Linked DNA regions of Mesorhizobium onobrychidis. The protein of the gene in region 2 interacts with the protein of the main gene of each other region in a pairwise test. Links are inferred from orthologs where the notes say so. Each region holds a gene or a part of one and is shown on either strand. Other genes may lie near its edges.

Region 1 (5,603 bases), 3.9 Mb from region 2 along the record:
CGGTGAGAAGATCAACCAGAGCTGGATCACGCCTGACAGCCGGACGAACTCGCACGAGCTTCGCCGGATCACCACCCCTTACGATGTCGATGGCCGCCGCACCGATTTCTACGAGCTTTACTGGGCCGACATTACGCAGGGCACAACGCGGGGCCGGCTTGCGGCCTGGGTAACGAATCTGCTTTGGCGCAAGCCCGCCGACATCCCGCGCGATGCCCGCGGGCTTTATGTCGTCACGCTCCTGGCCGTCATAACAGTCCTGTGCGCGGCGCTCGTGCTCGCGACCTCGGCCATGCAAGGGTATATTTCCTGGACCACGGGCACGCTCGTCACGATCCTGGCCTCGTTCGTCATCTGGTCGGTGGACCGGTTTGGCCTGCCTTATTTCGGCGACGTGGCCGCCTATGTGCGCGCTGAAGCGGCAACAGTCGAGAAGCGCGCGCTTGTCCGCGACCGCGGCCTGACGCTGCTGAAGCGCCTCATGATGGACGATGGCTATGACCGGATCGTGCTGGTCTCACACAGCCTGGGATCGATCATCGCCTACGATCTGCTGCAGATATTGTGGGCCGATTTCAGGCCTCGAAAGCTGGAAGCTGTCCGCGACAAGGCGAGACTGAAAGCGATACGCGCCGTCGACAAGGCCACGCTCAACGCCAATGGTTCTGCGTGGCCCGACAGCTTGGAAGATTTTTCCGGATTCCGCCGCGCCCAATGGGAGCTCTATCGGCAGCTCCGCGCCAGGGACGCCGATCATCCGTTGCCTTGGAAGATCAGCGATTTCGTCACGCTCGGCAGCCCGCTCACCCACAGCGAATTTCTGGTGACCTACAACCTCGCTGAATTCAGGCGCGGCATCGCTGAGCGACTGTTCTCGGCATGTCCGCCGATCGCCGAGACGGCGGCCGGTGGAACCGTCCTCTATCAGGATGGGCGCAGCCGTTCGGGCAAGCCACAGCGAGCGGTGCACCATGGTGCGGTGTTTGCCGCAACGCGTTGGACCAACATATTCGACAGGGGCAATGGCTGGCTGACGGGCGACCCGATCTCCGGCCCGATGGCGGAAAATTTCGGCCCCGGCGTGGAGAACATCCAGGTCGAGCTGCGCAGTTCGCTTGGCCGCATCTTCACGCACAGGCTCTACTGGTCGCTGAATGCGATCGGCGTCGAGGTCGCCGCAGCCGCCGGCACGTCGCCGCGCTCGCATATCGGCGTGCTGCGCGACGCAGTCGACCTCGGCCGCAAATTGGAGCCAAGCCAGACGGTGGCGATGACAGGCCTCCAAGCGTAGAAACGAATTGGCGCGCCGGAGCGCGCCAACACCTCAAATGTCCGGATCGGTGGTCTCAAATATCCAGATTGGCCACCGACAGCGCGTTTTCCTGGATGAACTCGCGCCTGGGCTCGACCTCGTCGCCCATCAGCCGCGAAAACAGCGAGTCGGCGTCCGTTGCGTCATTGACCTTGACCTGTAAGAGCGAGCGCACATTCGGGTCGAGTGTGGTTTCCCAGAGCTGCTCGGCGTTCATCTCGCCGAGGCCCTTGTAGCGCTGCATGGTCAGGCCCTTGCGGCCGGTGGCAAACACGGCATTGAGCAGCGCCAGCGGTCCCGAGATGGTTTCGGACACATCCTTGCGGCGCAGCAGCGGCGGCTCGCCATAGACTTCCGCGAGGCGCGGCGCATAGCGGTCGAGCTGGCGGGCGTCGGCCGAATTGATCAGCGCGAGATCGAGATGCGCGAACTCCTTGACGCTGCGCACCGTGCGCTCGAACACATAGCCGCCGATGCCTTCGTTCGACGTCGACATGCGGCCGGTCCAGCCGCGTTCGGTGTCCTCGGCGATGATGTCGAGGCGCCGGGCGACACGCTCGGCCATGGCGTTGGCCCGGCCGAGATCGGCGAAAACGTCCGGGTTGAGTGCGCCGGCGATCGCCGCCTGCTCGACCACGCCTCTGTTATAGCGCGTGTGCAGCCCGTTGATGAGCTGGCGCACCGCCAGCGCATCGTCGATGGCGCTGCGCAGGTCCTGCCCGGCCCGCACCTCGCCGGTGCTGAGGGCAAGCGACGCCTCCTCCAGCCCGGAGCCGATCAGGAATTCCTCGAAGGCGCTTTCGTCTTTGAGGTATTGCGAGCTCTTGCCGCGCGTCACCTTGTAGAGCGGCGGCTGGGCGATATAGAGATGGCCGCGCTCGATCAGTTCCGGCATCTGCCGGAAGAAGAAGGTCAGCAGCAAGGTGCGGATATGAGCGCCGTCGACGTCGGCGTCGGTCATCAGGATGATCTTGTGGTAGCGCAATTTGTCGGCGTTGAACTCGTCCTTGCCGATTGAGGTGCCGAGCGCGGTGATCAGCGTGCCGATCATGTCGGAGCCGAGCATGCGGTCGAAGCGGGCCCGCTCGACATTGAGGATCTTGCCGCGCAGGGGAAGAATGGCCTGGTTCTGGCGCGAACGGCCGCCCTTGGCCGAGCCGCCGGCGCTGTCGCCCTCGACGATGAAGATTTCGGACTTCGCCGGATCGCGTTCCTGGCAGTCGGCCAGCTTGCCGGGCAGCGAGGTGACGCCGAGCGAGCTCTTGCGGGTGATGTCGCGCGCCTTGCGCGCGGCTTCGCGCGCCGCTGCCGCCTGGATGACCTTGTCGATGACCACCTTGCCCTCGGTCGGGTGCTCTTCGAGCCAGGTGCCGAGCGCTTCGTTGACGAGCCCTTCCACCACCGGGCGAACTTCGGATGAGACCAGCTTGTCCTTGGTCTGCGAGGAGAATTTCGGATCGGGAACCTTGACCGACAGCACCGCCGTCAGCCCTTCGCGGCAGTCGTCGCCGATCAGCGCCACCTTCTCCTTCTTGGTGAGGCCCGAGGATTCGCCATAGCCGGTTATCTGGCGCGTCAGCGCGCCGCGGAAGCCGGCAAGATGCGTGCCGCCGTCGCGTTGCGGAATGTTGTTGGTGAAGGCCAGCACGTTCTCGTGATAGCTGTCGTTCCACCACATGGCGACCTCGACGGTGATGCCGTCGCGCTCGGCTTTGATCGCAATCGGCTTGTCGATCAGCGGTTTCTTGACGCGGTCGAGATATTTGACGAACTCCTCGAGCCCGCCATCATAGTGCAGTTCATGGCGCACGACGTCGGCATGGCGGGCATCGGTCAGAACGATGCGCACACCGGAATTCAGGAAGGCGAGTTCGCGCAGCCGGTGCTCCAGCGTGCCGAAGTCGAACTCGACCATGGTGAACGTCTCGGCCGACGGAAAGAAAGTGATCTCGCTGCCGCTGCGCCCCTCATAGGTGCCGGCAACCTTGCGCTGTTCGTAGGTGCCGGTAACCCTCAATGGCGCGTCGGCATTGCCGTGCGTGAAGCTCATCTCGTAGATCTCGCCGTTGCGGCGGATTTTCAGCTTCAGCCAGGCCGACAGCGCGTTGACCACCGAGACGCCGACGCCGTGCAGGCCGCCGGACACCTTGTAGGAGTTCTGGTCAAACTTGCCGCCGGCATGCAGCTGCGTCATGATCACTTCGGCCGCCGAAATGCCTTCGCCGGTGTGGATATCGGTCGGAATGCCGCGGCCATTGTCGATGACCGTCACCGAACCGTCGGGGTTGAGCGTTACCGTGACGAGGTCGGCATGGCCGGCCAGCGCTTCATCGATGGCGTTGTCGACGACCTCGTAGACCATGTGATGCAGGCCCGAGCCGTCGTCGGTATCGCCGATATACATGCCAGGCCGCTTGCGGACGGCATCCAACCCCTTCAAAACCTTGATGGAATCGGCGCCGTACTCGGCCTCAGCGCCGTTGGCGTTGTCGATCTGATCGCTCATGAAAACCTGTCTGATTGATGCCGCTTGTCCAGCGCGAGAATATGGCTGCGAATCGCGCCGCTTTGATGTCCTAGATATAGGCGCAAAAGGCAGTTTTTCCAAGGTTTGCAGCCATTTCCGGAGGGAAGCAGAGGATGCCTGCCCGGCAGAGAATCGGACCAAAAATGGGAACCGATTTTGAGAACTGAGCGGCGGCAACAAGAGCAGGCCAGCTCGTTCCGACAACCAAGTACTTTCCGGTGCCCCGGTCACATTCCGGAGAGCGGGTGCTTCAGCCTTTGCCGTTCGGCGACATGGACGCTTGCCTTGCCAGCCACTACATTGAGGTGACCAGCGGAGCACGCCATGGACAGTCAGCCCGCCCCGTTCGTCCCGCCGGCGCCGAAGCCGCGTACGTCGCCGCCTTCGACGCTGGAGATGATCCGCATCGTCTATCGCAATCCGCTCGAACTGTGGGGCGAGCCGACCTACAACCAGCCTTGGATTTCGGTGACCGGCATCGGCGGGCCGCTGGTCATCGCCAACGACCCCGGCCTCATTCGCCACGTGCTGGTCGACAATGCGAAAAACTACAAGATGGCGACGGTGCGCCAGATGATTCTGCGGCCGATCCTGCGCGACGGCCTGCTGACCGCCGAAGGTGAGGTATGGAGGCGTTCCCGCAAGGCGATGGCGCCGGTGTTCACGCCGCGCCACATCTACGGTTTTGCCGAGCCGATGCTGAGGCGCACGCGGGAGTTCGTCACGCGCTACGAGGGCGGCGGCACGTCGGACATCGCCCATGACATGACGCTGCTCACCTTTGACATCCTGGCCGAGACGCTGTTTTCCGGCGAGATATCAGGTGAGCCGGGCAGCTTCGCCAAGGAGATCGACCGGCTGTTCGAGACCATGGGCCGCGTTGATCCGCTCGATCTGTTGCGGGCGCCCGACTGGCTGCCGCGCCTGACCCGCATCCGCGGCCGCAAGACCATGGCCTATTTCCGTAAGATCGTCACCGACACCGTCAAGATGCGCGAAGAGCGGCTCAAGCACGATCCGGACACCGTGCCGCAGGATTTTCTCACGCTTTTGCTCAAGGCGGAGGGACCGGACGGGCTGACGCGCGCCGAGGTCGAGGACAATATCATCACCTTCATCGGCGCCGGCCACGAAACCACGGCGCGTGCGCTCGGCTGGACGCTCTACTGCCTCGCCGAAGCGCCTTGGGAGCGCGAAAAGATCGAGCGCGAGATCGACGCCATACTGGCGCGTGAGCCCGACCCGACAAAGTGGCTTGACGCCATGCCGTTCACCCGCGCCGCCTTCGAAGAGGCGCTCAGGCTTTACCCGCCGGCGCCGTCGATCAATCGTGAGCCGATCGAGCCCGAAACCTGGAACGGCCTCTACATACCGAGGCGCGCCGCGGTGCTGGTCATGCCCTGGGTTGTCCATCGTCATCGCAAGCTGTGGGACCGGCCCGACGCCTTCATGCCCGAACGCTTTCATCCTGGAAATCGCGAGAAGATCGACCGCTTCCAGTATTTGCCGTTCGGCGCCGGTCCTCGCGTCTGCATCGGCGCCAGCTTTGCCATGCAGGAGGCGATCATCGCTCTGGCCATCATGCTGTCGCGTTTCCGCTTCGACACCACCGCCCAGACCAAACCGTGGCCAGTGCAGAAACTGACGACGCAACCGCAGGGCGGCCTGCCGATGCAGGTCACGCGACGCCTTTAATGCATGTCGCGCAAAAGTGTGCAGCGGTTTTGCGATAACGACATGCATAAAACAACAACCTAAAGCGCG
Region 2 (5,909 bases):
GCATGTCGTCCAAAAGTGCGCGGCAGCTTTGGGACAACGACATGCACCCAGACAGGGGACTCGAAGCGCATCGCCTGAGCCACGTTAATCGCGATGCGCTTTGAGTGAACCTTTTGGCCGAGATGAACGACCAATGAATGAGCCAATCACGAAGGCTTCACGCAGCGTTCACTAGGTTGCAGCTTCAGAAGATGAAACCAAAACCCCATTTAATCGTTGCTAGGTGCAGGAGAACACGCCCATGCTGATCTACATGCTCGCCGCCGCAATGACCGTCGCCATGCTGATAGCCACTGTATTCGGGCTGCATCAGGAAGCAGGGCGTGTCCGCGCCAAGTCCAATGCCAAGCGGTTCGGAGGCTTCGGTATCCGCAAGCCATATCGCCACTTCTAAACCGGCTGCTATCTGTGGCGGAGCCGGCCCGTCGGGCCGGCATTGCCCATCAAGACCTACTCGGCGCTGTTATCCGGGCCAGCGCCTTCAGCACCGGTATCCGGGCCAGCGTCGCCCTCGACACTCTCTTCAGCTTCCTCGTCCGACTGCGGTTCCGATATCCGCTCCACCGAAACGACCTTCTCACCGTCAGCCGTGTTGAAGATGGTCACGCCCTTGGTGGCGCGGCTGGCGAAACGAATGCCGTTGACCGGTACACGAATGACGGTGCCGCCGTCCGAGACAAGCATGATCTGGTCGTCGTTGCCGACCGGGAAGGTCGCCACCAGGCGGCCGATCTCGGCCGCTTTCGACACATCGGTGGCGCGAATGCCCTTGCCGCCGCGCCCTGTTAGGCGGAAATCATAGGAAGACGAACGCTTGCCGTAGCCATATTCCGTCACCGTCAGAACGAACTGCTCGTGTGCCTTGAGGAATTCGTAGCGCTCGTCGGAAAGCTCCGTCTCCTCGCCAACCTCTTCATTGGTGAGCTGGATGTCTTCGTCCTCGCCCGCCGCAATGCCGGCGGCGAGCCGCCGTTCGGCCACCACCCGCTTGAGATAGGCGGCGCGCTCGGCCGGCGGCGCATCGACATGTTCGATCACCGCCATCGAGATCACCCGGTCGGTGGCAGCCATGGCGATACCGCGTACGCCGACCGAGTTGCGGCTCTGGAAAACGCGCACGTCGCTGACCGAGAAGCGGATGCACTGGCCGGAGCTTGCGGTCAGAAGCACGTCGTCATTATCGGTGCAGGTCTCGACGCCGAGAATCTCGTCGCCTTCCTCTTCCAGCTTCATGGCGATCTTGCCGTTGCGGTTGACCTGGACGAAGTCCGACAGCTTGTTGCGGCGCACCGTGCCGCGGGTGGTGGCGAACATCACGTCGAGCTCGCCCCAGCTGGTCTCGTCCTCCGGCAGCGGCATGATGGTGGTGATGCGTTCGCCCTGCTCCAGCGGCAGCATGTTGATCAGCGCCTTGCCGCGCGACTGCGGATTGCCGATCGGCAGGCGCCAGACCTTTTCCTTGTAGACGATGCCACGCGAGGAGAAGAACAGCACCGGCGTGTGCGTGTTGGCGACGAACAGCCGGGTGACGAAATCCTCTTCCTTGGTCGACATGCCGGAGCGGCCCTTGCCGCCGCGGCGCTGTGCTCGGTAGAGCGACAGCGGCACACGCTTGATGTAGCCGGAATGGCTGACCGTCACGACCATGTCCTCGCGCTGGATCAGGTCCTCGTCTTCCATATCAGCCCCGCCCTCTGAGAGTTCGGTGCGGCGCGGCGTGCCGAACTCGTCGCGCACGGCGGCAAGCTCGTCCTTGACGATCTGCTGAATGCGGGCTCGGGACGACAGGATGTCCAGGTAATCCTTGATCTCGTCGCCGATCGTGTTCAACTCGTCGGCAATCTCGTCGCGGCCGAGCGCGGTCAGGCGCTGCAGGCGCAATTCGAGGATGGCGCGCGCCTGTTCCTCGGACAGGTTGTAGGTGCCGTCCTCATTGATGCGGTGGCGCGGATCGTCGATCAGCAGGATCAGCGATTCGACGTCGCCCGAGGGCCAGCGCCGCTCCATCAACTGCTCGCGCGCCGTCTGCGGGTCCGGCGCGCTGCGGATCAGCTTGATGACTTCGTCGATGTTGGCGACGGCAATGGCAAGGCCAACCAGCACATGGGCGCGGTCGCGCGCCTTGCGCAGCAGGAATTTCGTGCGCCGGCTGATCACGTCCTCGCGGAAGGCGACGAACGCCTTCAGCATGTCGGTCAGCGTCAGCAATTCCGGCTTGCCGCCGTTCAGCGCCACCATATTGGCGCCGAACGACGTCTGCAGCGGCGTGAAACGGTAGAGCTGATTGAGGATGACGTCGGCGACCGCGTCGCGCTTCAGTTCGATGACTACACGGTAGCCCTGGCGGTCGCTCTCGTCGCGGATATCGGAAATGCCCTCGATGCGCTTGTCGCGCACAAGCTCGGCCATCTTCTCGATCATCGACGACTTGTTCACCTGGTAGGGAACCTCGGTGATGACGATCGATTCACGGTCGTTGCCGCGCGCCTCGACGTTGACGCGCCCGCGCATGACGATGGAACCGCGGCCGGTCGAATAGGCGCTGTAGATGCCGGAGCGGCCGAGCACGATGCCGCCGGTCGGGAAATCCGGCCCCGGAATGATCTCCATCAGCGCCGGCAGATCGATCGCCGGATTGTCGATGAGGGCGATGGCGCCGTTGCAGACCTCGCCCAGATTATGCGGCGGGATGTTGGTGGCCATGCCGACGGCGATACCGCCGGAGCCGTTGACCAACAGGTTCGGAAAGCGCGCCGGCAGGACTTTCGGCTCGCTGCCGGACGCATCATAAGTGTCCTGGAAATCGACGGTGTCCTTGTCGATGTCTTCCAGCAACTCATGCGCGACCTTGGTCAGCCGCGATTCGGTGTAACGCATCGCCGCCGGCGGATCGCCGTCGATCGAGCCGAAATTGCCCTGCCCGTCGATCAGCGGCACACGCAGCGACCAGTCCTGCGCCATGCGCACCAAGGCGTCGTAGATCGAGGCGTCGCCATGCGGATGGTATTTACCCATCACGTCGGCGACCGGGCGCGCCGACTTCACATATTTGCGATTCCAGTGGTAGCCGCTCTCATGCGCGGCATAGAGGATGCGGCGATGCACCGGCTTCAGTCCGTCGCGCACGTCGGGCAGCGCACGGCTGACGATCACGCTCATGGCGTAATCGAGATAGGAGCGCTGCATCTCCTCGATGATGGATATCGGCTCGATGCCGGTGGGGCCGCCGTCGGCGCCGCGCGGTGTCTTCTGGTCGGTCAAATCAGGTCACAATCTAATCGGGAATCACTCGGTGCTTATATAGGAAGCCGGGTCGAAACTCCAATGTCCGCGGTAGTTTTCCAGTGTCGATTTTTGTGGTGATTTCAAAAGGATATCACTGATTGCGACGATATGGCCGAGGCGCTTTTTCGTGGCTGTCGCGGCAAAGCTCTTTGTCAGGCCAATTTGCTTCACAAAGCCGGAACGGCGGCGCTTTATCGCCTCGCTGCCGGAGCCGGTAGGCGCCGGGCGCCTCCCCCATCACGCGCCGGAAACGGCGGTTGAAGGTCGACAAATCGTTAAACCCGGCCTCGAAGGCAATTGTCGAGATCGCCTCGTCCGACATGCGCAGCCGCACCGCCGCCCTGTGCAGCCGGGTTTTCAGCAGGAACTGGTAGGGCGTCACGCCCGCCACGCGCCGGAAGCTGCGCAGGAAATGGTAGGGACTGGTCGCCGTCTCGCTGGCAAGCTCGGCCAGCGAGACCGGCCTTTCGGCATCCTTCTCGATGCGCCGTACCGCCTCCGCGACACGTTTCTGGTCGCGGCGGCTCGGCACCCGGGCAGCAGGCGTGACGCTGGAGGCGACGGCTGCGCCGGCAATGCGCAAACCGAGTTCCTCGAACGCCTCGATGTCGGCCGTCTCGCGCGCAGCCTCCGCCTCAGCCAGCAGCGGTGCCAGCGCCGGCAACGGCGGCAGCCGCGGCGTCTTGAAGGCTAGCCTCTTCACTCCCGGCGTGTCGGCAACGATCTGTTCCATGTAAGCCGGCCCGAAATGGAAGGAGAGGCAGCGATCGCCGGCGCCATGCTCGTGCCCACACTCGTAGCAAGTGCCAGGGTTGCCGAGCAGGAGCGCGCCCGGCGTCAGCATCGCCGTGCCCTGGCGTACGCGGTAGCGGAAGGTGCCATTAGTCACCACGGCGACGCAGAAGTTGCGATGCTCTTCCTCGAACGGGCGATCAGCGGCGCCGGCAGTGCAGACCACGTCCGACACCTGCCAGTCTCGTCCGGACGCCAGTGTATGCGCGCTCGTCGTCATGGCCGAAACATAGCAATTTTTCCCAAGCGCAAGAAGCCTAGCGCGGCGTATTCATCCCGGTCTCCTGACAAGAAGAGACCACAACCATGTTCAATTCATCCTCCTTTGCCGAAGCCCTGCACAGCGACGGGCCAGCCGCGAACCTTGCCGAGAAACTGGATCTTTACGGCCGCTTCGTCGGCGCCTGGACGTTCGACGCCACGCGCCATCTCGAAGACGGCCAGGTGCTGACCGGGCGCGGCGAGGTGCATTTCGGATGGGTGCTCGAAGGCCGCGCGATCCAGGACGTATGGATCCTGCCGGCGCGCGACGCCGGTCCCTCGCCGTCGCTCGGAAAATGGACCTTCTATGGCACGACACTGCGCGTCTATGACCCAAGCGTCGACGCCTGGCACATTTTCTGGAGCGATCCGCGCACCCAATATTACAGCCGCCAGCTCGGCCGCGCCGAGGGCGACACCATCGTCCAGCAAGGCGCTGACGGCACCGGGGCTTCGGTGCGCTGGAGCTTTTCCCGCATTACCGAAAACTCCTTCCGCTGGCTGGGTGAACGCTCGCAGGACGGCGGCGCGACCTGGCGGCTCGAAGTCGAGTTCCTGGCGCGGCGCGCGGCCAGCACCTGACCTGCACGGTTTCCCCTGACGCCGCTTTGCTCTACCAATGCAGGGGTCTCGGGCACGGCCCGGCGGGAGGGTCAGAGATGCCGAGCTTCGACAGCCTGTTCAACGCCTTCGTCACCATTCTCGTGACCATCGACCCGCCTGGCCTGGCGCCGCTCTTTCTCGCCGTGACGCGCGGCATGAACCGCGAGGAGCGCAACCAGGTTTCCGTCCGCGCCTCGATCATCGCGTTCCTGGTGATGGCGCTGTTCGCGATCGCCGGCGCATCGATCCTGTCGGTATTCGGCATCACGCTGCCGGCCTTCCGCGTCGCCGGCGGGTTCCTGCTGTTCTTCATCGCCTTCGAAATGGTGTTCGAGCGCCGGCAGGACCGCAAGGAGAAGATCGGCGACGTCGCCATCACCAAGGACATGATCCACAACATCGCCGCATTTCCGCTGGCGATCCCGCTGATCGCCGGTCCTGGCGCGATTTCAGCGACCGTCCTGCTCTCCAGCTCTTTTCCAGGTTTTGGCGCGCAGGCTGCTTTGGTTGGCATCATCGCGATCTGTCTTGTCATCACCTACCTGGTGTTCGTGCTGGCCGAGCGCATCGACCGCATCCTCGGCCAGACCGGCCGCTCGATCCTGACCCGGCTGCTCGGCGTCATCCTGGCGGCGCTCGCCGTGCAGTTCGTCGCCGACGGCATCAAGGCGTTGATGGGGGCTCCCTGAACCGACGAACAACAACGCGTTTAGTTTAGACTCCGAAGCCGGGGCATAGGCCGGCCATTCTCGGATTCAACCCGCCCGCCCTGCAGGTCAAACCAATTGCCGCCAAGAGCCGGCCGTGCGGTTTCGGTCCAACCTGGAAAACCTTGCTTGCGTTCGAGATACCCCATTCGCTCGAGTAGCTGTGCAATGGCTGGTGCTTGTTTCACAAGGACGACAGGCAGTGACCGGGCGGTGCTGGGTGAATTAGCTAGTGCCTGTATCTGCTCAAGGTCGACTCTG

What was found. Proteins that work in one complex are often made in the same cells at the same time.
Region 1: the proteins of gyrA (region 2) and gyrB interact in binary tests that used the Escherichia coli proteins (3 or more experiments, as listed by UniProt). The link is inferred for Mesorhizobium onobrychidis from one-to-one orthologs.

Annotation. Positions count from the first base shown.
Region 1 is NZ_CP062229.1:251,217-256,819, reverse strand. What follows is about bases 1,083-4,167. They hold gyrB (DNA topoisomerase (ATP-hydrolyzing) subunit B), read right to left. Parts: upstream 3,819-4,167; coding sequence 1,347-3,818; downstream 1,083-1,346. Other genes in these bases: IHQ72_RS01150 (cytochrome P450), read left to right, coding at 4,164-4,167; IHQ72_RS01160 (hypothetical protein), read left to right, coding at 1,083-1,291. Also shown: more of IHQ72_RS01160, read left to right, coding at 1-1,082; more of IHQ72_RS01150, read left to right, coding at 4,168-5,534. UniProt on the Escherichia coli protein: DNA gyrase negatively supercoils closed circular double-stranded DNA in an ATP-dependent manner to maintain chromosomes in an underwound state.
Region 2 is NZ_CP062229.1:4,130,557-4,136,465, reverse strand. The notes cover bases 251-3,641. They hold gyrA (DNA gyrase subunit A), read right to left. Parts: upstream 3,262-3,641; coding sequence 451-3,261; downstream 251-450. Other genes in these bases: IHQ72_RS20490 (AraC family transcriptional regulator), read right to left, coding at 3,377-3,641; IHQ72_RS20500 (hypothetical protein), read left to right, coding at 251-394. In the rest of the region: more of IHQ72_RS20500, read left to right, coding at 242-250; more of IHQ72_RS20490, read right to left, coding at 3,642-4,297; IHQ72_RS20485 (hypothetical protein), read left to right, coding at 4,384-4,920; IHQ72_RS20480 (MarC family protein), read left to right, coding at 4,998-5,630; IHQ72_RS20475 (hypothetical protein), read right to left, coding at 5,651-5,909. UniProt on the Escherichia coli protein: A type II topoisomerase that negatively supercoils closed circular double-stranded (ds) DNA in an ATP-dependent manner to maintain chromosomes in an underwound state.